Regions from separate parts of the Pantoea phyllosphaerae genome, predicted to be linked through region 2. Evidence: predicted binding sites of a transcription regulator. Region 2 holds the regulator's gene; each other region holds the start of a gene.
The links. The regulator LexA, encoded in region 2, represses DNA repair genes until DNA is damaged. The targets are predictions, from matches to a motif close to TNCTGTATGTACATACAGNA.
Positions count from the first base shown of each region.

Region 1: sulA (SOS-induced cell division inhibitor SulA) is a predicted target of LexA. The motif match lies at 4,193-4,212, and genes of this name have one in related genera.
Region 3: uvrB (excinuclease ABC subunit UvrB) is a predicted target of LexA. The motif match lies at 4,980-4,999, and genes of this name have one in related genera.

Region 1 is NZ_JBPFDE010000005.1:149,029-157,010, reverse strand. Features, by position in the region: gene helD (DNA helicase IV) at 1-699, opposite strand, end outside; gene ACR6A7_RS09150 (YccF domain-containing protein) at 824-1,267, shown strand; gene yccS (YccS family putative transporter) at 1,277-3,415, shown strand; gene ACR6A7_RS09140 (TfoX/Sxy family DNA transformation protein) at 3,412-4,023, opposite strand; gene sulA (SOS-induced cell division inhibitor SulA) at 4,233-4,724, shown strand; gene ompA (porin OmpA) at 5,077-6,144, shown strand; gene matP (macrodomain Ter protein MatP) at 6,216-6,683, opposite strand; gene ACR6A7_RS09120 (AAA family ATPase) at 6,789-7,982, shown strand, end outside.
Region 2 is NZ_JBPFDE010000004.1:21,782-29,763, forward strand. Features, by position in the region: gene psiE (phosphate-starvation-inducible protein PsiE) at 278-688, shown strand; gene ubiC (chorismate lyase) at 758-1,270, shown strand; gene ubiA (4-hydroxybenzoate octaprenyltransferase) at 1,301-2,167, shown strand; gene plsB (glycerol-3-phosphate 1-O-acyltransferase PlsB) at 2,272-4,695, opposite strand; gene ACR6A7_RS07150 (diacylglycerol kinase) at 4,824-5,192, shown strand; gene lexA (transcriptional repressor LexA) at 5,299-5,913, shown strand; gene dinF (MATE family efflux transporter DinF) at 6,044-7,366, shown strand; gene ACR6A7_RS07165 (CsbD family protein) at 7,547-7,759, shown strand; gene zur (zinc uptake transcriptional repressor Zur) at 7,808-7,982, opposite strand, start outside.
Region 3 is NZ_JBPFDE010000017.1:55,526-63,507, forward strand. Features, by position in the region: gene moaC (cyclic pyranopterin monophosphate synthase MoaC) at 1-144, opposite strand, end outside; gene moaB (molybdenum cofactor biosynthesis protein B) at 148-663, opposite strand; gene moaA (GTP 3',8-cyclase MoaA) at 680-1,666, opposite strand; molybdenum cofactor riboswitch at 1,656-1,790, opposite strand; gene ACR6A7_RS18605 (gluconeogenesis factor YvcK family protein) at 1,970-2,875, shown strand; gene uvrB (excinuclease ABC subunit UvrB) at 2,880-4,901, opposite strand; gene ACR6A7_RS18615 (ABC transporter ATP-binding protein) at 5,790-6,512, shown strand; gene bioD (dethiobiotin synthase) at 6,516-7,184, opposite strand; gene bioC (malonyl-ACP O-methyltransferase BioC) at 7,181-7,936, opposite strand; gene ACR6A7_RS18630 (8-amino-7-oxononanoate synthase) at 7,920-7,982, opposite strand, start outside.

The DNA of each region.
Region 1 (7,982 bases), on a different contig from region 2:
CAGCCAGCCCGCCCGCGCCACCAGCACCGAGGTTTTGCCGCTGCCTGCGCCCGCGAGCACCAGCACCGCATCTTCGCCGTTCACTACCGCTTCGCTCTGCGACAGGTTGAGCGGCGAGGATTCTACCGTGGCGAAAAAATCGTGATGGGCGCTGAGCATGCGCGCCGTCCAGTCGCGGTTGCGCTGACGCAGCGCCGTCTCGCCCTGCTCCAGCCAGCGCTGGCAAAGCAGGTAAGGCTCGCGGCAGTCGCTGAACTGCTCAAGGCGCGCCAGCGGCAGCGGCAGCGCGGCGAACTGTTTCTCGATGGTGGCGCGCAGCGCCTGCAGCTCGCTGCGCTTGATCCAGCGATCCTGCTCGCCGAAGCGCGCGATCTCCTGCCTGAGTTCATCCAGCACCCCGGCGCAGATCGCGCTCATCTCGGCGCTCCACGCCTGCCAGGCCTGCAGCAGATAGTGGTAGAAGCGCTGCGTCTCCTGCCATTCAGTGCCGTGCAGCCGCACTACTTTGTCGTCAGGGAGTAAAAATTCCAGCTCGCCCCAGACCATGCCGCGCTTGCAGCTGATATCGAGCAGCTCGTTGAAAGGAATCAGGTATTCGTGCCGGTCGCCGCTTACTTCCACCCCGGCCGCCAGCAGGCGTACCCGATTATAGGGATGCTGGGCAAGCCGTTTGCCCATCGATGTCGCTTTGAGTTCCATGTCCACACCGTCGAACCTGGGAAAAGAATATCGGGAGTTTACCTGTCAGACTCTTGGCGCTCCAGCCTTAAAACAGGCTAAACTTGGCGGCACATCTTGCGGAAAGCAAAAGGAAAAAAACGCCATGCGCACTGTGTTAAACATTCTCAACTTTATCCTCGGCGGGTTTATCACCACCCTTTGCTGGCTGTTCGCCACGCTGGTGAGTATCGTCCTGATCTTTACCCTGCCGCTGACGCGCTCCTGCTGGGAAATCACCAAACTCTCTCTGCTGCCTTACGGCAACGAGGCGGTGCATGTGGACGTGCTGCGCCCGGAGAGTAAAAGCGCGCTGATGAACACCGGCGGCACCTTCCTCAATATTTTCTGGCTGATCTTTTTCGGCTGGTGGCTCTGCCTGACCCATATCTCTACCGGCATCGTACAGTGCATCAGCATCATCGGCATTCCAGTGGGCCTCGCCAACTTTAAAATCGCCGCTATCGCGCTCTGGCCGGTTGGCCGCCGCGTGGTCTCGGTTGAAGAAGCGCGCGCCGCGCGCGACGCCAGCGCCCGTCGGCGCTACTGAGGCCGCCACATGATGTCCAACGCCTTGCCGGGCTGGCGCAACTATCTCTTTAACAGCAGCTGGCGCTATCTGCTGCGCATTTTTCTGGCGCTGACCGGCTGCGCGGCGGTGCCCTGGTGGCTGCATCAGATAGACTGGACCATCCCGCTGACGCTCGGCGTGGTGGCCGCGGCGCTGGCCGATCTCGACGATCGCCTTACCGGTCGGCTGCGCAATCTGCTGATTACCCTGCTCTGCTTCTGTATCGCCTCGGTGTCGGTAGAGCTGCTGTTTCCCCATCCGCTCGCCTTTATGGCCGGCCTGGCGCTCTCCACCTGGGGCTTTATTCTGCTGGGCGCGCTTGGTCAGCGTTACGCCACCATCGCCTTTGGCGCGCTCTTGATTGCCATTTACACCATGCTGGGCATCGGCCTCTTTTCGCAATGGTATATGCAGCCGATACTGCTGCTGGTCGGGGCGCTCTGGTACAACGTGCTGACACTGCTCGGCCATCTGATGTTCCCGGTGCGGCCGGTGCAGGAACAGCTGGCGGGCAGCTACGCGCAGCTGGCGCAGTATCTTGAAGCCAAGGCGAATCTGTTCGATCCCGACGGCGAGGCGCAGGATGACGCCACGCTGATCCGCACCGCAATGGTCAACAGCCAGCTGGTGGCGCAGCTCAATCTGACAAAAAGCACGCTGCAGAGCCGCCTGCGCGGCGATCGCGGTTCGCGCAGCACCCGCCGCAGCCTGCACTACTACTTTGTGGCGCAGGATATCCACGAGCGCGCCAGCTCCTCCCATCTGCAGTATCATCTGCTGCGCGACGACTGGCGTTACAACGAGATCCTGTTCCGCTTTCAGCGGCTGCTAAATATGCAGGCGCAGGCGTGCCGTCAGCTCTCGCAGTGCATTTTGCTGCGCGAACGCTGGGAGCACGACCCGCGCTTCGAGCGCGCCTTCGATCGCCTGCAGACGGCGCTAGAGCGCCTGCAGCAAAACGAGCCTGATGCGCCCCATCTGCGTCCGCTCTTCTGGCTGTTGCGCAATTTGCGCGCTATCGACGCGCAGCTGGGATCGATAGAGTCTGAGCAGTCGTTAGCCAGCGAAAACCTGGCGAGCGATAACCGACTGTCGCGCGAAGGGCTCAGCGGCTGGAGCGACATTCGCCTGCGGCTGAGCCGCCATATGACCCCCGCCTCCGCGCTGTTCCGTCATGCGGTGCGCATGACGGTGGTGCTCTGTATCGGCTACGGCTTTATTCAGATTACCGGCCTCGATCGCGGCTACTGGATCCTGCTTACCAGCCTGTTTGTCTGCCAGCCTAACTATAACGCCACGCGGCGCAGGCTGGCGCTGCGTATCGGCGGTACGCTGGCGGGCATCGCTATCGGCCTGCCGGTGCTCTGGCTGGTGCCCTCGACCGAAGGCCAGCTGGTGCTGATCGTGGTCAGCGGCGTGCTGTTTTTCGCCTTTCGTCAGGTGCAGTACGCGCAGGCGACGCTCTTTATCACGCTGCTGGTGCTGCTCTGCTTCAATTTGCTGGGAGAGGGATTCGAGGTGGCGCTGCCGCGCATCGTGGACACGCTGCTGGGATGCGCCCTCGCCTGGCTGGCGGTGGCGTTTATCTGGCCTGACTGGCGTTTTCGCCAGCTGCCTGCCGTGGCGGCGCGTACCCTGAACGCTAACTGTCGCTATCTGGATGCGATTATGGAGCAGTATCACCAGGGCAAAGATAACCGCCTCGCCTATCGTATCGCGCGCCGCGACGCTCACAACGCTGATGCTGAGCTGGCTTCGGTGGTCTCCAATATGAGCGGCGAGTCGCGGACGCAGCAGAAACATAAAGAGTCCGCCTTCCAGCTGCTCTGCCTTAACCACTCTTTCCTGAGCTATATTTCTGCGCTGGGGGCACACCGCGATAAGCTGAACGACGGCGCACTGCTGACGCTGCTCGACGACACGGTCTGCTATGTCGAAGATGTGCTGCAAACCGACGTGGTGAGCGACGCCGAAGCGGAAGCAATGCAGAGCGCGCTGACGCAGCGCATCAGCGATATGGCTGCCAATCAGGAGACACGCGCTCCGCTGGTGCTGCAGCAGCTGGGCTTGCTGGTCACGCTGCTGCCAGAAATCGCCCGTCTGCGCAGGACGCTGGCGCAGCCTTAAGCGCCGTCGCCTTTCAACGTCTCCTGATACCATTCATTCAGTTCCGCCCTGACCGTTTGCGGCAGGGCGGCCTCATGGCGTCCTTCTATCGCCCCTTCCAGCGCCAGCAACGTTTTAAAACCGATATGTTGGTTGATTGCTCTGAGCCTGAGCCAGCACCGTTTTGCTCCCAGCTCTTTCAGATGGCGCACGCTTCTTACGCCTGCCTCATGCAGCAAGAGCTCCATGCGCAGGCTGAGATTGGGCAGGTCTTTCAGCCGCAGCGGCCGCTGTCTGGCCAGCGTCTCCTGTTGAGCGGTGCGCAGCGAGGCGGCAGAGAGCGACAGCAGGCGATCGGTATCGCGCCAGAGCGCGTCGTCGACACGATAGTAGTTTAGGCTCACCTCGGCGCCGCGCTTGCGAAACACCAGCGGCTGCATCGGCTGCCGCGCCGCATATTCCCGCAGCGCTTCGCTGGCGCGCAGGTAGAGCGCGTCGTCATTAACCAGTGCGAAGACCACTTTTTCCACCGCCAGCGCATAGCCGCCGAACTGAGTGCGCGACTCGATGTGACCTAGCGCGGCCAGACAGTTACGGGACCGCTCTACCATAGAGTGTTGTTTTTTCATGACACGCTCTCCTTGTGTGCAGTTAATAAAAAGCCATCACTATCAACCCGTTAGAGATATAGGGAAAATCAATTAAGGGTTCAATTAATTCTTTTGTTTGAGCTCGACCTTCTCTCTTTTTTGCGAGCCGTTTTCCAAATTTGAGGTTGATCTTTATCCAGGAAGCCATTACTGTATATCCATACAGTCCAATGCTGAGTGGTTAACTTATGCGCACCCAACACTTTAATAATGCAGGCTTTGCTCACCGTCACGTTTCCGCTTCCCGGCCTTCGCAGCACAGCGGCTGGATTACGGAACTGCGCTACAGCGAGCAGCCCGGCATGATGCAAATGTTGCTGCTGCCGTTACTGCAACAGCTCAGCCAGGAGTCTCGCTGGCAGCTGTGGCTGACGCCCGCGCACAAGCTCAATCGCGCCTGGCTGCAGCAGTCAGGTTTGCCGCTGGAAAAAAGCATGCACGTTGCGGATTCTGAGCGTTGCACCTCTGTTGAGGCGATGATTAAAGCTTTGCGCACAGGAAATTACAGCGTCGTGCTGGCGTGGATACCCTATGATTTAGATGAGGAAGAGCGGCGCGAATTAGAACAGGCGGCGGCAGAAGGAAAAGCGTTAGGGTTGATTATGCGCCCAAACGGGATGAGCGAACCCACGCTGCGACCAAATAAAGGGCTAAAAATTCAGTCGGATTTGTTTCATTAAGTAAAAATAGGATTTTTCTCGCGCCATTTACCTTTTTTGTTACAGCTAAACCACTGATTCTTTTCCCTCCAGCTTTGACAATGGTTTAGCTGCATTTTGCCTTAAAGCACGACGGCATTAAGACCGGGCGAAATGTTAGAATATGTGTATAAAGCCCTGTTTTTTTGCAGCATCCCCTCACATCATACTTGTAACTTTCCAATCTCGTTGTAGACTTTACCTCGCCAGGGTGCTCAATAATCTCCGTTTTTTAGCGGTAGAGTCATAAGCGAGCGTATTAACCCGGCGAAGGATTACAACCAAGAGCATCCCTTTTTGCTCATTGCCTATTTGGATGATAACGAGGCGCAAAATGAAAAAGACAGCTATCGCAATTGCAGTGGCACTGGCTGGCTTCGCTACCGTAGCGCAGGCCGCTCCGAAAGATGACACCTGGTATACCGGTGCTAAACTGGGCTGGTCTCAGTATCACGATACTGGTTACTACGGTAACGGTTATGGCAACAACAATGGTCCGACTCACGAATCACAGCTTGGCGCTGGTGCATTCGTAGGTTACCAGGCTAACCCGTACCTGGGCTTCGAGCTGGGCTACGACTGGCTTGGCCGTATGCCGAACAAAGGCACCGTAAACAACGGCGCATTCAAAGCACAGGGCGTTCAGCTGGCTGCTAAACTGAGCTATCCGATCACTGACGATCTGGATGTCTACACCCGTCTGGGTGGTATGGTATGGCGCGCTGACGCAACGCAGAACAACGTTGTCAACGGCCGCATCAGCAACCACGACACCGGCGTTTCTCCGCTGGCAGCAGTGGGTGTTGAATACGCTCTGACTCAGAACTGGGCAACGCGTCTGGACTACCAGTGGGTGAACAACATCGGCGACGCACAGACCGTTGGCGCTCGTCCTGACAACGGCATGCTGAGCGTAGGCGTTTCATACCGCTTCGGTCAGGATGAAGTTGCACCGGTTGTTGCTCCGGCTCCGGCACCGGCTCCAGTTGTTGAAACCAAGCGTTTCACCCTGAAGTCTGACGTGCTGTTCACCTTCAACAAAGCTACCCTGAAGCCGGAAGGCCAGCAGGCGCTGGATCAGCTGTACAGCCAGCTGAGCTCAATGGATCCGAAAGACGGTTCAGTCGTCGTTCTGGGCTTCACTGACCGCATCGGCTCTGAGCAGTACAACCAGAAACTGTCTGAGAAACGCGCTCAGTCAGTGGTTGACTACCTGGTCTCTAAAGGTATCCCGTCTAACAAGATCTCTGCACGTGGCATGGGTAAATCTAACCCAGTTACCGGCAACACCTGTGACAGCGTGAAAGGCCGTCAGGCTCTGATCGACTGCCTGGGTCCGGACCGTCGCGTAGAAATCGACGTGAAAGGCATCAAAGACGTTGTAACTCAGCCGCAGGCTTAAGTTATTTCGTAAGAAAAAACCCCGCAAAGCGGGGTTTTTTTATGTCTCTTTTCTGGCTTTTATGCGCCACGCTAGTCGCTGCCCGTTTCTGATTTGCCGAGAATCGCCTGCAGATCCTGTTTCAGGCTCGACATCTGGGTAGCGTATTTCTCTTTACGCTCGGCATCTTCGATCAGCTGAACGATAGTTTCCGATAGCGTGCAGCCGCGGCGCTGCGCCAGCCCTGCCAGTCGCTGCCACACCAGATACTCCAGATCGATCGATTTCTTACGCGTGTGCTGATGCTCAGCGTTGAAATGCCGTTTGCGGCGCGCACGAATGGTCTGTTTGAGCCGATTATCCAGGTCTGGATGAATATGTTGCGCGATCCATTCAGCCACATCGACCGGACGATTTTCTATTGCGAGCAGTTCATCTACGGCTGCCTGCGCGGCGCTGCGTTCAAGATGACGCGTGATCGGCTCACCTTCCCGGTGTTTTTTTACCAGGTATTTCCATTTCCATCCACTTTCAAGATTTTCGAGTTGTTGGTATTTCATCGGAATCTCATCGTGACCGCGTAACAAACTTAGGATAACAGTTTTTTTGCTGGATGCAGTAAGGAAAAAGGCGTTGTCTGTCTCAGGGTTAATCCGAACCATGCAGTGCTTAACAAAGGGGTTTCCTGTATAATCCCGCTTTTCTTTAATCAACCAAATGCGATTATTTTGACCAGTTCCCAACTTTCCTGGCAAGACCTGCAGCCGAATATTACCGGATACGCGTCCGTTTTCTCCCGTATTACCGAAGAAGAGACCGATAGCCTGGCGACGGTACAGCCGCGTTTGCTGAATGCGCTGGCCTGCCTCGCTCAGCAGAACGAGGGCTTTCCCCTTCTGCTGGTGTGTAGTCAGGAAAACCTGGACTACCTGGCGCTTATTGCGCGCCAGATGGAGCGCGTTGCCGACAACCCCAATGAGCTGTTCGGCGGACATTATCATATCATCGCGGATAACGTGACCCTTCAACCCCCTGGCGATGCCTCGCATCCTTTTACCGGCAGCGGTCAAATTCATTTTGCGGAGTGGGTTGAGAACGAGCAGCTGTTTGGCTGCGTGCGCCTGCATCGCGACCGCCTGCAGCTTGAGCCGGGCCTGATCCACCGCGCGAATGGCGGAACGCTGGTGCTGTCGCTGCGTACCCTGCAGGCACAGCCGCTGCTGTGGCTGCGATTGAAACGCGCTATCCAGCTGGGTCGCCTGGAATGGCAATCGCCCGATGAACGTCATCCTCTGCCCGTCTCTGTACCTCCGCTTCCGCTTAGCCTGAAGCTGGTGCTCTGCGGCGATCGCGATGCGCTGGCGGCGTTTCAGGAGAGCGATCCCGAACTGCACGAGATGGCGATCTATACTGAATTCGAAGAAAACATGCAGGTCGTCGATGAAGATGACATGCTCGCCTGGTGCCGCTGGGCGCAGGATGTTGCGCTGCAGGCGGGACTGCCCGCTCCCCAGGCCGATTTCTGGCCGCCGCTGATCCGCGAAGCGGTGCGTTATACCGGCGATCAGGAAGTGCTGCCGCTCTGCCCGCGCTGGCTGCTGCGTCAGATGCGCGAAGCCTTCGCCCAGGAGAATGCGCTCAGCGAGGCGGCCCTGATCAGCGCCCTGGACGTACGCGGCTGGCGCGAAGCTTTCCTCGCCGAGCGCATGCGCGACGAAATTCTGCTGAAGCAGATCTTGATTGAAACCGAAGGCGAAGTGGTCGGCCAAATCAACGGTCTTTCCGTGGTTGAGTTTCCTGGCCATCCGCGCCCGTGGGGCGAACCTTCGCGCATTACCTGCGTGGTACATCCGGGCGAC
Region 2 (7,982 bases):
CCATAACCGTCAGGCTAAAAAGCAGCAGAGAGCCAGCCTGACGGAAAAAGCAATCTGCAAAACGAACGGTCAGACGGGCGCAATTTTTCCTGAATTTTAAGCGACCTGCGTGCGCTGCCGACCTTTTAACTGTAGACCAGTTCGCTGAGTCGAGAAGAGAAACGATGCTGGATTGTTGTTTGCAGCAGCAAGGGAAGCGCGGGCGGTATCTTGTGATCGATATCACATTACAGCATGATGGCGATTCTTTACTAACAAGCCATTATCGAGGCAAATCATGAACGTTAAACCCACTGGCGGTCAGTACATCGCACTGGCGCTGCAATGGGTGCTGAACCTGGGACTGCTGGCGCTGGCGGTTATTCTGGCGGTGTTTCTGGGCAAAGAGACCCTGCATCTTGCTAACGTGCTGTTGAACGTTGGGGAACAGGCCTCCTCTTATCTGTTGATTGAGGGGATTGTGATCTATTTCCTCTACTTTGAATTTATCGCGCTGATCGTCAAATACTTCCAGTCCGGCTATCACTTCCCGTTGCGCTATTTTGTTTACATCGGCATTACGGCGATCATTCGGTTGATTATCGTCGACCATAAAAATCCCTTCGATACGCTCTGCTATTCCGGCGCCATCCTGATCCTGGTGGTGACCCTGTGGCTGGCGAACAGCAACCGCCTCAAGCGCGAATAAGCGTCGCCAGGTGTGCCCGCCGCGCCTCTGCGCTACACTGTTGCCCTCAAAATTGACGGGAGTGGTGATATGTCGCAAGAGGCGCTCAGCTTATTACGCGCGCTCAACTGGCTGCCATCCACGCATCCGACGCTGACTGCGCCGCTGCTGGACTGGCTAATGGAGGAGGACTCCATGACGCGCCGCTTTGAGCAGCACTGTCGGCAGGTGACGGTGCGGCCGATGCGCGAAGGCTTTATCAACGCCGATGAGCTCACCGACGAAAGGGCGCTTCTGCCGGACGATGCGCGCTTCTGGCTGCGCGAGATCGTGCTGTGCGGCGATGACGAGCCCTGGCTCATCGGCCGCACGCTGGTGCCGGAGAGCACGCTCAACGGCCCGGAGCTGATGCTGCAACAGTTGGGCACGCGCCCGCTTGGCCGCTATCTCTTCTCCTCTTCAACCTTAAGCCGCGACTTTATCGAACCGGGCAACATCGGCGCGCTCTGGGGACGTCGCTCGCGCCTGCGGCTGTCAGGCAAGCCGCTACTGCTAACCGAACTGTTTTTACCCGCCTCGCCGCTCTATCGCGACTTGGCCTGAGGATGACTAAACGTGGAAAAAAGCGTACAGATGAGCAAGTTTCAGGCCTATAGCCGCCTGATGCGTATTGATAAACCGATCGGCACGCTGCTGCTGCTGTGGCCGACGCTGTGGGCGCTCTGGCTATCGGGTATGGGCGTGCCACCGCTGCCGGTGCTGGTGGTGTTTGTGCTCGGCGTGTTTGTGATGCGCGCGGCGGGCTGTGTGATTAACGATTTCGCCGACCGCAAGGTCGACGGCTTCGTGAAGCGTACCGCGGGCCGTCCGCTGCCCAGCGGCGCGGTCAGCGAGAAAGAGGCGAAGATCTTATTTGTGCTGCTGGGCTTGCTGGCGTTCGCGCTGGTGCTGACCATGAACCTGATGACGATTCTGCTTTCGCTCGGTGGTCTGGCGCTGGCCTGGTGCTATCCCTTTATGAAGCGCTATACCCATCTGCCGCAGGTGGTGCTGGGCGCGGCGTTCGGCTGGGCAATTCCGATGGCCTGGGCTGCGGTTAGTGAGTCCTTACCATTAGAATGCTGGCTGGTATTCCTGGCAAACATCTGCTGGACCGTCGCCTATGATACGCAGTACGCCATGGTTGACCGCGACGATGATATCAAGATTGGCGTCAAATCAACGGCGATTCTTTTCGGACGTTACGACAAGCTGATTATCGGCCTGCTGCAGCTCGCAACGCTGGGTCTGCTGGCGCTGGTGGGCCTGCTAATGCAGCTTAACGCCTTCTTTTACTGGTCGCTGCTCGGTGCCGCCGCGCTGTTTCTCTACCAGCAAAAGCTAATCGTTGGCCGCGAGCGCGACGCCTGCTTTCAGGGCTTCCTCAACAATAACTATGTCGGCCTGGTGGTGTTTATCGGCGTAGTGCTGAATACGCCGCCGTTTAGCCAGCTTTTTTGAACGCCGTTTTTTAACGGGCACCCATGCCCACCGCGCAGGCACCTTCCAGGCAACAAAAAAGGGCGACATCTCTGTCGCCCTCTTTTTTTGCTGCCCGCGGCGGGCTACTCGTGCGCCACCGCGCTTTCGATGGTCAGCCGCACGTCGCTGGTCACCAGGTCGGCCAGAATATGCCAGGTTGCCTGCGTACGCTCGACGTCGGCGTCGCCGGTGTCGCTGATATACCCCTCGTCGCGCAGCGTCAGCACCAGCGTGGTAAACACCGCCTTATCGAAAAACTCCGGCGCATTGATGCCGTGCAGCACCGAAAGACGCTGCGCCAGCATACGGCTCTCTTTCTCCAGCGTGCCGCGGTTGATGGTTGGCTTCGCGCTGAGGATCGAGAAGGTGATGGCGAAACGCTGCAGCGTCTCGCGGATGCCCGCAGCCAGCAGCTGCAGCGTGCGATAACGCGCGGCGGTGTGACGCATCTGGCCATCCTGCAGGGTAATCAGCCCCTGACGCGCCAGCTCCTGACAGAGGGCGCTCAGCAGCGCCGGCAGCGCGTCGATTTCCCAGCGCAGGAACAGCTCGCTTTTCAGCATCGGGTAGATCAGCCGCACCTGTCGCAGCAGCTCGGCTTCGCTCAGGTTTGGATGCTGCTGAATAATGGCGGCGATCAGCGACGGCATCACCAGCATATGGTGAATATTGTTGCGGTAATAGGTCATCAGCACCGCCTGCTCGCGCGGCAGAATGATGATATCGCCAATATTGTCCTGCTCGGTTTCGAACTTATTCATGCTCATGGCATGGTTTAGCAGCGCTTCCGCTGACAGCGGCGGCACGGTCGATTCCGGAGAATAGGGCACATTGCGCAGCAGTTCGGTATAGCACTCCAGCTGCTCAATCAGCTGCTCGCGGGTTAGCGAGCGCTGACGTGAGGCGAGCAGCGCGGTCACGCACAGGTTCATGGCGTTGGCGGCGCCTGCCTCATTGATGCGCACCATCAGGCGCGCCGCAATATCGTTCACCGTTGGCGTCAGCCAACTGGGACGCTGCGGTTCAATCGGGTCAATGGCGTCGCGCCATTCTGGCACCTGCTTATTGAGGTAGTTCACCAGCGGCAGCGGTTCGCCAAAGTTAACGTAGCCCTGGCCCAGATTGCGCAGCTTACGCAGGCCGCGCACCATCTGCATAAAGCCTTCTTTCTCTTTTGCCGCGCCGCGCAGCTCTTTGGCGTAAGTGCCCACTTCCATGACGTGCTCATAGCCGATATAGATCGGCACCAGCGTAATCGGTCGCTTGCCGCCGCGCAGCATCGCCTGCAGCGTCATCGCCAGCGTGCCGGTTTTCGGATCGAGCAGACGACCGGTACGTGAGCGCCCACCCTCAACGAAATATTCGACCGAGTAGCCACGGCTGAAGAGCTCGCCGAGATATTCACGGAACACGGTGGCGTAGAGTTTATTGCCTTTAAAGGTGCGGCGGATAAAGAACGCGCCCAGGCGGCGGAAGATCGGGCCGGCTGGCCAGAAATTCAGGTTGATGCCTGCGGCGATATGCGGCGGCACCAGACCCTGGTGATACAGCACGTAGGAGAGCAGCAGGTAATCCATGTGGCTGCGGTGGCAGGGCACATAGACAATCTCATGGCCATCTTCCGCCAGCTGGCGTACGCGTTCGCCGCCGTTGACGTTGATGCCCTGATAGAGACGGCTCCACAGCCAGCCCATCACGCGATCGGTGACGCGTATCGCCTCATAAGAGAAGTCTGCAGCGATCTCCTCCATCATTTCGACGGCGTTCTGCTGCGCCTTCTCATGGGAAAGCTTTTTACTGCGCGCCTCGTCTTCCACCGCTTTTTCAATCGCCTTGGACTGCAGCAGCTTGTTGAAAAGATCCTGACGCGCTGGCAGACGCGGGCCGACTGCGGCTAATCGCTGGCGGGCAAAATGAATTCGCGCCACGCGCGCCAGTTTCTGCGCGATCGATTTATCGGTGCCGTGCTGCGTCGCCATCCAGCGCAATGAAACCGTTGGGGAAAAGCGCACAAAGCTGTCCCGGCCGTGCCAGATAATGGCGAAAAACTTCTCAACCCCGTTAAGCTCGCGCAGATGTGGCGTATCGTCACCCTGAACCTCGCGGCCAGGCGCGCGGCCGAACATCACCGATACCGGCAGCATCTGAATATCGAGCTGAGGATTGTTGCGATGCAGATCGAGGTACTCGTGAAAAATTTTCACCGATTCCGTATTCGGCCCAAAATGGGGAAATACGCGCGGGCCGTCGTGGATAAACACGTGGCGCGGCAGCAGCGCGCCGTCAATTTCCAGCGGCGAGAGCGGATCGGGCAAATTATGCTTCAGACACTGCTGGCGCAGCGTCAGCAAATCCGCCTTGGAATCGTATGGCAGCACGTACATAATCGGCCGCGTCGGATCGAGCCCATGTTCGGAAACGGGATCGCCCGGAATAGCCTTCGTTTTTACCAGAATAGAAAGTGGTAAATTCAACAATTTATAATAAAGTTTACGCCAACCTGACATAGACAACATGAAGCCTCTTGTTAGCAAAGCGCCGCAAGCATATCAGAAAGTGCTGCGAAGATCTGTGGTGGTGCCAAACGCACCTGGCCCAGACATTGACGTCAAACAACTAAAAGGGTTCCCTCGCAATGGCAAGTCATACCACCGGTTTACTCAGGATAGTGAAAGCGGCAGGCTACTCGTGGCAAGGGCTACGCGCCGCCTGGCAGCATGAAGCTGCGTTTCGTCAGGAAGCCACGGCCGCCCTTGTCGCGATCGCGATCGCCTGCTGGCTGGATGTCGACACCGTCGCGCGCATTCTGATGATCGGCTCGGTCGTGCTGGTGATCATCGTTGAGATCCTTAACAGCGCGATTGAAGCGGTAGTTGACCGTATCGGCCAGGAGCGTCATCCGCTGGCGGGGCGGGCGAAAGATATGGGCTCTGCCGCCGTCTTGATCGCTATCATACTGGCACTGTTTGTCTGGATCGCGCTGCTCTGGACCCATTTGCGATAGCCTTTCCATTATTGCCCAAACGGCTGTTATTTCCCTGGGTTTTGGTTTTCATTTCACCAATACCTGTATATACTCACAGCGACTGTATAAACAACCAGGGGGCGGGATGAAAGCATTAACCACCAGGCAGCAACAGGTTTATGACCTGATTCGCGACCATATCAACCAGACGGGCATGCCGCCAACGCGTGCGGAGATCGCCTCGCAGCTGGGGTTCCGTTCCCCTAACGCCGCTGAAGAACACCTCAAAGCGCTGGCGCGTAAAGGCGTTATTGAAATCGTTTCCGGCGCATCACGCGGCATCCGCCTGCTGATGGAAGAGGAAGAGTCCAATGGCCTGCCGTTAATCGGCCGCGTCGCCGCCGGTGAGCCGCTGCTGGCGCAGGAACACATTGAAACCCATTACAAAGTTGACCCCGACCTGTTTAAGCCTTCTGCTGACTTCCTGCTGCGCGTCGCCGGTATGTCGATGAAAGATATTGGCATTATGGATGGCGATCTGCTGGCGGTGCATAAAACGCAGGATGTGCGTAACGGTCAGGTTGTGGTGGCGCGCATTGATGATGAAGTCACGGTAAAGCGCTGGAAAAAGCAGGGCACTGTGGTTCATCTGCTGCCGGAAAACAACGACTTCGAACCGATTGTCGTCGACACTCGCACGCAGTCGCTGACCGTCGAAGGTCTGGCGGTAGGCGTAGTGCGCAACGGCGAGTGGCTCTGACCGCTGGCCTTCAGACGCCTGCATCCCTTCGTCAGGCGTCTGTACGATAATCTTTTCATGCGCCTCCTGCGGCTGACGCCGCGCCGGGGCCGCCTCGCTTCTTTTTACGTTTTCAGGCATGGACCGGCTGATGCGTCTCTTCTCTGCTGACGACCGACAACTCTGGCGGCTGGCGCTGCCGATGATCCTCTCCAATATCACCGTACCGCTGCTTGGCCTGGTGGATACCGCCGTTATCGGCCATCTCGACAGCCCGGTTTATCTTGGCGGCGTAGCGATTGGCGCGACCGCGACCAGCTTCGTCTTCATGCTTTTACTCTTTCTGCGCATGAGCACCACCGGCATCACCGCGCAGGCTTTCGGCGCACGCGATACGCAAGCGCTGGCGCGCGCCCTGACGCAGCCGCTGCTGATGGCGCTGCTTGCGGGCCTGCTGTTTATCCTGCTGCGCGAGCCGCTTAGCGTGCTGACAGGTCGGCTGGCGGGCGGCGATCCACAGGTGCAGGCGCAGGCAGCCATCTTTATCAATATCCGCTGGCTTAGCGCACCGGCGACGCTGGCGAACATGGTGATCCTCGGCTGGCTGCTGGGCGTGCAGTACGCCCGTGCGCCGGTCGTGCTGCTGGTGGTAGGCAACGCGGTCAATATTCTGCTCGATCTCTGGCTGGTACTCGGGATGAAGTGGGGCGTGGCAGGGGCAGCGAGCGCCACGGCGCTGGCCGAGTATGTCACGCTGGCGGTCGGACTGGCGATGGTGTGGCGCGTGCTGAAGCTGCGCGGCATCTCGATTGCGATGTTAAAAGCGAGCTGGCGCGGGGATATCAGCCGCCTGCTGCGCCTCAATCGCGACATTATGCTGCGCTCGCTGCTGCTGCAGCTCTGCTTTGCTTCACTGACGCTTATTGGCGCGCGGCTGGGGCCGGAGATTGTCGCCGCTAACGCCGTGCTGCTGATGTTCATCACCTTTACCGCCTATGCGCTCGACGGCTTCGCTTATGCAGTGGAAGCTGTCTCTGGCGAGGCCTATGGCGCACGCGATGGAGAACGGCTGCTGTCGGTATGGCACGCTGCCTGCCGACAGGCGGGCATGGTCGCACTGGCCTTTGCGCTCATCTACGCGGCGAGCGGCGACGCTATTGTGTCGATGCTGACGTCGCTGGATTCCCTGCGGCAGCTGGTAGATCGCTATCTTATCTGGCAGATCGTTCTGCCGCTGGCGGGCGTATGGTGCTATCTGCTGGACGGCCTGTTTATCGGCGCAACGCGCGGACGCGAAATGCGTAACAGTATGGCGGTGGCCGCGCTTGGCTACTTTCTGACGCTGCTGACTCTCCCCTGGTTAGGCAATCACGGCTTGTGGCTGGCGGTAACGGTTTTTCTTGCGCTGCGTGGCGTTTCGCTTTGGTTGATCTGGCGGCATGAATGGCGCTTAAACCGCTGGTTTCAAAGTTAATTTATGCGCACTGCGCCAGTCGTAGTGCGCTGCGCCTGACAGATTATTCTGTATTTATCCGCCACTTGCCGATTCGTCTACTATAATTGTCTTACAACAGCGCGATACAGCAGCGCTTTGTATTGTCGTACTGCCGCTATGCGGTGGTATGTAAAACTAAGGATGACGTGGAGGTCTAAAATGAATAAAGACGAAGCGAGCGGTAACTGGAAGCAGTTCAAAGGTAAATTCAAAGAAAAATGGGGCAAGCTGACCGACGATGACATGCAGGTTATCGAAGGCAAACGCGATCAGCTCGTCGGCAAAATTCAGGAACGCTACGGTTACGCTAAGGATGAGGCAGAGAAAGAAGTCTCAGACTGGGAAACCCAGAATAAAGATTACCGCTGGTAATCTCCTCGCTCAGGATTCACCTTAGCGATCGGCACAGGGATGTGCCGCTTACCCTCTTTTTCCGCGCTTTTTCCCCTCAGACTCATGATCGTGACTGCAGCTATCCTGATGCGTACAGGCCTCGACTTCCGCACAGCGTGTACAGAGACCATGCGCTTCAATCACGCTGTGCCGTAGCGTAAAGCGTGCCTCGCCAGCCAGATCGGCGATGATATTCTCTACG
Region 3 (7,982 bases), on a different contig from region 2:
GTGGCTGCCGTCGACGATCATCTGCAGCGTTTCGGCGGCCATCAGCACCAGCGCTTCCGCGCGCGCCTCGCGCACCGTTTCCGCCTTGGCGGAGACGTCGACCATATGGGCTTCGCCCGCGGCGTTAATATGTGTCAGTTGCATGGCTTACAGCTTCTTTAAATGTGAGACGAAATTACAGGGGCCGGTCCGGGCGTCGATCTGGTCGGCGATAATGCGCTCCCAGGCGCTCTCGCAGGCGCTGGTGGAACCGGGCATCGCGAAGATCAGCGTGCCGTTGGCGATGCCGGCGACGGCGCGCGACTGCAGCGTCGAGCCGCCGATATCCTCCCAGGAGAACATGCGAAACAGCTCGCCGAAGCCCTCTATTTTGCGGTCGAACAGCGGCTCAATCGCCTCTGGCGTGATGTTTTTCGCATTGAACCCCGTGCCGCCGTTGATCACCACCACCTGGACATCCAGGCTGGCGATCCAGCGCGACACGATGGCGCGAATGCGGTAGCGATCTTCGCCGACGATGGCGTGATCCACCACCACGTGCCCGGCTTCGTGCGCCGCGCCGCGCAGATAGTCGCCGGAGGTGTCGCTGCTGGCGTCGCGCCGGTCGGAAACGGTCAGCACCGCCAGGTTGACCGGAATAAATTCACCCGTAGATTTGCCCATTGACTCGCTCCTGAGATTAACCGCCGATGAAGGAAAGGTTCTGCGTGATGCCGGTATTGCCCTGATGCAGGAAGTGCGTCTGCTTCTTGGCGCCCAGGCTGTGCGCGATGCGCGCCTGCAGCTCCGCCTGCTGATCGTCAGAGGTTAAAAGATCGCGCAGCGGCACGCCGCTGTCGCCGAACAGGCAGAGGTGCAGGTTGCCGTGCGCCGAGACGCGCAGACGGTTGCAGCTGGCGCAGAAATCGCGCGAATAGGGCATAATCAGGCCGATCTCGCCGACGTAGTCTGGATGGTAAAAGACCTGCGCCGGGCCGTCGCTGCGGCCGCGCTCGCGGCGCTGCCAGCCCTGGGCGATCAGCTGGTCGCGGATCAGGGCGCCAGAAACGTGCTGGTCGCGGAACAGCGCGCCGCCCTCGCCCGTCTCCATCAGCTCGATAAATCGTAGCTGAATCGGGCGCGTGCGGATCCAGTCAAGAAAGGTTTGCAGGCTGCGGCTGTTGAGGTCGCGCATCAGCACGCTGTTGACTTTGACCTGCTGGAAGCCCGCGTCGAAGGCGGCATCGATGCCCGCCATTACCTGATGGAACTTGTCCTGTCCGGTGATGGCGTGGAACTGGCGCGCGTCGAGACTGTCTACGCTGACGTTCAGCGCGGTGAGCCCGGCAGCGCGCCACGCGCCGACGTCGCGCGCCAGCCGATAGCCGTTGGTGGTGACAGCGATCTGCCGAATGGCGCGATTTTCCCGCACGGCGGCGATAATGTCGGTAAAATCGCGACGCAGCGACGGCTCGCCGCCGGTCAGGCGCACTTTTTCAGTGCCGGCCGCGGCGAAGGCGCGCGTGACGCGTCGAATTTCATCGAGCGAGAGAAAGCTTTTGTTGCTCACGCCCTGCGGCTTGTAGCCATCGGGCAGGCAGTAGGTGCAGCGGAAGTTACAGACATCCGTCACCGAGAGACGCAGGTAATAAAACCGACGTGCAAATGCATCAGTAAATTGTGACACCAGAACACCTTTTCCAAATACGGGAGATGCAGGCATTTCTTTCTGCACCCTGGCAGCGCGTCGGCTGCGGCCTGAACCCCCTATCGTTTGACTTAGGCGTTCAGGCTTTGAGTGTATGTCGCCCACATGGACGACATGGTTGGCAAATGGTAGCGCGAATTTTGCCGCTCTGCCATCCACTAATTTCGCTATATATATTGATACATAACGTTTTTTCGCCGCATTTTCGCGGCATTAAGGTTAACATCACCCGCAGAAAAGAACGCCGGTACGGCAAGACGGCAGCGGGTATAAAGAGGAAATATGAACCGAACTTTGGCAGACCTCGATCGCGTGGTGGCGCTGGGCGGCGGACACGGGCTGGGGCGCGTAATGTCCGCCCTGTCGCCGCTCGGCTCGCGCCTGACCGGCATTGTCACTACCACCGATAACGGCGGCTCTACCGGACGCATACGCCGTTCCGAAGGCGGCATCGCCTGGGGCGATATGCGCAACTGCATCAACCAGCTGATTACTGAGCCAAGCGTCGCGTCGGCGATGTTTGAGTATCGCTTTGCTGGCAACGGCGAGCTCGCCGGCCACAACCTGGGCAACCTGATGCTCAAAGCGCTGGATCACCTCAGCGTCCGGCCGCTGGAGGCGATCAATATCATTCGCAACCTGCTCAAGGTCGACGCCTTCCTGATCCCGATGTCGGAGCAGCCGGTCGATCTGGTGGCCTTAGACAGCGAAGGCAATATGGTTTACGGCGAAACCGATATCGACGCCATGACCCAGCCGCCGCAAGAGCTGATGCTGCACCCGAACGTGGCGCCGACCCGCGAGGCGCTGGAGGCGATTGCCGAAGCGGACCTGATTCTGATCGGCCCCGGCAGCTTTTACACCAGCCTGATGCCGAGCCTGCTGATGGAGGAGATGGCGCGCGCGCTGCGCCGTACGCCCGCCACCATGGTGTTTATCGGCAATCTGGGACGCGAGCTGAGTCCCGCCGCCGCCAGCCTGACGGTGGCGGATAAGCTGGCAATGATGGAGAAATATATCGGCAAGCGGGTGATTGACGCGGTGGTGGTCAGCCCCGCCGCCGACACCGCTGGCGTGGAGAACCGCCTGATTGTACGCGAGCCGCTGGAGGCCGCCGATATTCCCTATCGTCACGACCGCCAGCTGCTGCGCCTGGCGCTGGAACACGCCATTCAGCGGTTCAGCTAAGCCGCTACGAGGCGGCGATAAAAAGTTCGCGCAGCTGATGCAGCTTGTCGCGCACGTTTGCCGCCTCTTCGAACTCCAGGTTCTGCGCGTGCTGCTGCATCTGCGACTCCAGCTCGTGGATCTTCTTCTGCAACGCCTGCGGCGTCAGCGCCAGATAGCTGGCATCCGCCTCGGCGGCGCCGCGGCTGCTGGCTTTGGCCTTGCCGCGCGTCTTGATGACGTTCTGGCCCAACTCAAGAATATCGGTGATCTTCTTGTTGAGCCCCTGCGGCACAATGCCTTTTTCCTCGTTGTACTTCTGCTGCTTCTCGCGACGGCGTTCAGTCTCTTCAATGGCGCGCGCCATGGAGTTGGTGATCTTGTCGGCGTAGAGGATCGCTTTGCCGTTAACGTTACGCGCCGCGCGCCCGATGGTCTGGATCAGCGAGCGTTCTGAACGCAGGAAGCCCTCTTTATCCGCATCGAGGATCGCCACCAGCGACACTTCCGGCATATCCAGCCCTTCGCGCAGCAGGTTGATCCCCACCAGCACGTCAAACTCGCCAAGACGCAGATCGCGGATGATCTCCATACGCTCGACGGTATCGATATCGGAGTGCAGGTAGCGCACCTTCTCGCCATGCTCTTCCAGATACTCGGTGAGATCTTCCGCCATACGCTTGGTCAGCGTCGTCACCAGCACGCGCTCGTTGAGGGTGACGCGTTTGCGGATCTCCGACAGCAGATCGTCCACCTGCGTCGCCACCGGACGCACCTCCAGCAGCGGATCGAGCAGGCCAGTCGGACGCACCACCTGATCGATCACCTCGCCGCCCGATTTTTCCAGCTCGTAGTTGCCCGGCGTGGCCGAAACGTAAATGGTCTGCGGCGCCAGCGCCTCAAACTCTTCGAACTTCATCGGACGGTTATCGAGCGCGGAAGGCAGGCGGAAACCGTACTCCACCAGCGTCTCCTTACGCGCGCGGTCGCCCTTATACATCCCACCGATTTGCGGAATGGTGACGTGAGATTCATCGACGATCAGCAAACCGTCGGCGGGCAGGTAGTCAAACAGCGTCGGCGGCGGCTGGCCCGGCCCGCGCCCGGAGAGGTAGCGCGAGTAGTTTTCGATGCCTGAGCAGTAGCCCAGCTCGTTCATCATCTCCAGATCGAACTGGGTGCGCTGCGTCAGGCGCTGCTCTTCCAGCAGCTTATTGTTCTCCAGCAGCACCCGGCGGCGATCCGCCAGCTCCACTTTGATATCTTCCATCGCCTGCAGAATACGTTCGCGCGGCGTCACGTAGTGCGTTTTGGGATAGATAGTAAAGCGCGGCACGGTAGACAAGATTTGCCCGGTGAGCGGATCGAACAGCGACAGCCGCTCGACCTCTTCATCAAACAGCTCAACGCGCAGCGCGGTATCTTCCGACTCCGCCGGGAAAATATCGATCACTTCGCCGCGCACGCGGAAGGTGCCGCGCTGAAACGCCTGGTCGTTGCGCGTATACTGCAGCTCCGCCAGACGGCGCAGAATGCTGCGCTGGTCGATCAGCATGCCGCGCGTCAGGTGCAGCATCATTTTCAGATAGAGATCGGGATCGCCCAGGCCGTAAATAGCGGAAACCGACGCCACCACGATTACGTCGCGACGCTCCAGCAGCGCCTTGGTGGCCGAAAGCCGCATCTGCTCGATATGTTCGTTTACCGAGGCGTCTTTTTCGATAAAGGTGTCGGAGCTCGGCACATAGGCTTCTGGCTGATAGTAGTCGTAATAGGAGACAAAGAACTCCACCGCGTTGTCGGGAAAAAACTCCTTCATCTCGCCGTAGAGCTGCGCCGCCAGGGTTTTGTTCGGTGCCAGCACCATCGCAGGCCGGTTAAGATCGGCAATCACGTTGGCAACGGTAAAGGTCTTGCCGGAGCCGGTTACGCCGAGCAGCGTCTGATGGGCAAGGCCATCCTCCAGCCCCTCTTTGAGGCGACGAATCGCCTCTGGCTGGTCGCCGGAAGGCTGAAAAGCGGAATTTAGTTTAAAGACTTTACTCATGAGATGCGGTTCCTGCTGAAGAATGCGGCGGCTAGCCGAGTCATTTTACTCTGCATTGGCGATTTTGCCAGAAAATAATACTGGATAAATCAACAGTAACGCGGCACAGTGAGAGGCTGACGCGGCGTGGTTTCGCGTTGGCTGTAACAACGCCACAACATTTTCGCTGTTGCGCAAGGTTATCCCCAGCCGAAGCGGATTTATAACATTTGTCAAGAGACCGTCATTAAATTTCAGCTCTGTTACGGCGCAGAAAATTCGCAGGCTTGTTTTTTATTAACTATCTGATTTGTAAAACTATAAGGCAAAAGCCCAGTTTCTCAGCATTATGTAACCAGGCCGCGTGTTTCCTCGCTTGCGCTCTGTTTTCACTGTCTAATACACAAGGTTATCCACAGGAATGGTGGATAACTAAAGGCAGCCCTTTCGCCATCGGCTGTGCATAATTTTTTGTTCTTAAGCCGCCCGCGTGAAAAAAAAATTTTTCCGCTTAAATTCCTGTCGCAAACGTGGCGGTTAACTATGCTTTTTCAGCCCGCCGCTGAATTTTCGCCCAGCCGCGACCGCGTTTAAGACCAGCTAAATTCAACAAGCTGCCATGCCGCAGCCCCGTTGCACCAGAAACGTTAAGCCATCAGCACCGTGAAAGTGCAGCGCTCTGATTACCCGATGCAATTGTTAAGCATTTTTCATCTTTTTCGGGCCAACGGCACTCTGACAACGCTTCCTGGCCGGAAAAGTCATTCTGGCCCGGTAATTGCAGCGTCCAGCGAGAGGGTTGGGGAAAGTCAGGCATGGCGACATGCGCGCAACCGCCACCGATGAGACTTGTTTGCCAGACGTCAAAGAGCGGAAGCATTCAGGCAAGATCTGTAAGAGGAGAGTCAGATGCTGAGTTTACGTTCGGTGAATCAGTTTTACGGGCAGAACCATATCCTGTGGGATGTGGATCTCGACCTGCCGCCCGGCACCTGCACTGGCGTGCTGGGCCGCCCGGGCATGGGCAAGACCACGCTGGTGAACTGCATAATGGGACGCCTGCCGATTAACAGTGGATCGATGACCTGGCAGGAAGATGGCGCTCCGCCGCGCGATCTGCTGCTGCAGCCGGCCGAACAGCGTGCGCGCATGGGGATCGGCTATGTGCCGCAGGGGCGCCATATCTTCTCGCAGATGAGCGTAGAGGATAACCTGCTGATCGCCCTGCTGGCGGGCAGCGGTCAGAGCGACAAACCGCACGTCATCCCTGAGATGGTGTTCGATCTCTTTCCGGCGCTCTACTCGCTGCGGCAGCAGCGCAGCGGCGAGCTGCCCATAGATCAGCAGCAGCAGCTGGCGCTGGCGCGCGCGCTGGTGCTGCGGCCCAGATTGCTGATCCTCGACGAGCCGACCGACGGCATGTCGCCGTGGCTGGAAGAGGAGATGGGCAACCTGATTCGCCGCCTGAATCTCGATTACGGCCTGACCGTGCTGCTGCTGGAGCAGCGCGTCTCCCTGATCCGCCGCGTCGCCGACTACTTTTTGCTGCTGCATCGCGGCCGCAACGTCGCACAGGGGCGCGTAGCGCAGCTGGACGATCTCACCGTCAATAAGTGGCTGACGGTGAGCTGAACGCTAGCGCGGCAGCGTGATAAAGCGGCCGCAGTCCGCCTGCGCCGCCGAATCGGGCAGCCAGGGAATTTCGCCGAGAAACGGCGCGGGAATGCGCTGTTTCAGGGTCGCCATATAGGCGTGATGTCGCTTACCCGGCGGCTCGATATCGTTGGCGATCCAGCCTGCCAGCCGCAGCTTGCGCGCCAGCACCGCATCGGCGGTCAGCATGGCGTGGTTGATGCAGCCCAGCTTGACTCCGACCACCAGGATCACCGGAAGCTGCTCCTCCGCCACCCAGTCGGCATAGGTCTGCGTCTCCGACAGCGGCGTGTACCAGCCGCCTGCGCCCTCTACCAGCACCCAATCCGCCTGCGCCTCCAGCGCGCGCAGCCCCTGTGAAAGCTTTTCAAACGCGATGGGCCTGCCCTCTTCTGCGCTGACAATATGTGGCGCGGTCGGCTCGATAAACGCAAGCGGATTAACCTGTTCATAGCGCAGCGTCAGGCTGCTGTAGCGCTGCAGCGCCAGCGCGTCGCCGTTGCGCACGCCTTCCGGCGTGACGTCGCAGCCGGAGGCGACCGGCTTATAGCCGGCAGTGCGATAGCCCGCCGCGCCCGCCGCCTGCAGCAGCGCGCCGCTGGCGACCGTTTTGCCCACCTCGGTGTCGGTGCCGGTAATAAACCATTTCATCGTTGCGTCACTCCAAAAAGCAGTTGATAGGTCAGGCGACAGCCCTGCGCATCGCGCGGCCACAGCGCCTCAAGCTGGGCCAGCCGCTGCCGCGTCAGCGGCGCGCCCTCCCGGCCCTGGTGCAGATGCGTGGCGCCGATGCCCTTTAGCGATCGCATTGCGCTCAGGGCGTTGGGAAAATGCATCACCTGCGTCTGACGGATAAAGCGCAGGTTGAGCCCGGCGCCCGCCGCGCGCACCTGCGCCTCGGTCAGAAAGCGATTAGCATGCTCCCCGAGGCTGAGTGGCCGCCAGGCGTCGTGCACCTCCTGCAGCGAGTCGGCCAGCAGCGTCGAGAAGAGCATAACGCCGTCAGGGCGCAGCACGCGGGCGAACTGTTGCAGCGCGGTGCGCAAGTCGCTGCTCCACTGCACCGCCAGATTGCTCCAGACGCAGTCAACGCTCCTGCTCGCCAGCGGCAAGGCGTCGATGTCGCCCGCCAGATAGCCGCTCGCCGCATCAAGGCTGCGCGCCTGCCGCAGCATCTGCGGCGAGAGATCGAGCGCCACGACGCGCTGCCCGCGCTGCTGCCAGAGACGGCTGTACCAGCCGGTGCCGCAGCCCGCATCGAGCAGGTCGCCAGCGGCCAGCGGCGGCGCCAGCGCCAGCAGCGCATCGCCGCAGCGGCGCTGCAGCTCGGCGTGCTGTTCGTAGTGGCCCGCCGCGCGGCCGAAGGCGCGCGCCACCGCCGCTTTGTTAACCTGCAGCGTCATGCAGCGCCTCCAGCAGTACGTCGATATCATCCGCCTGGTGGGCGGC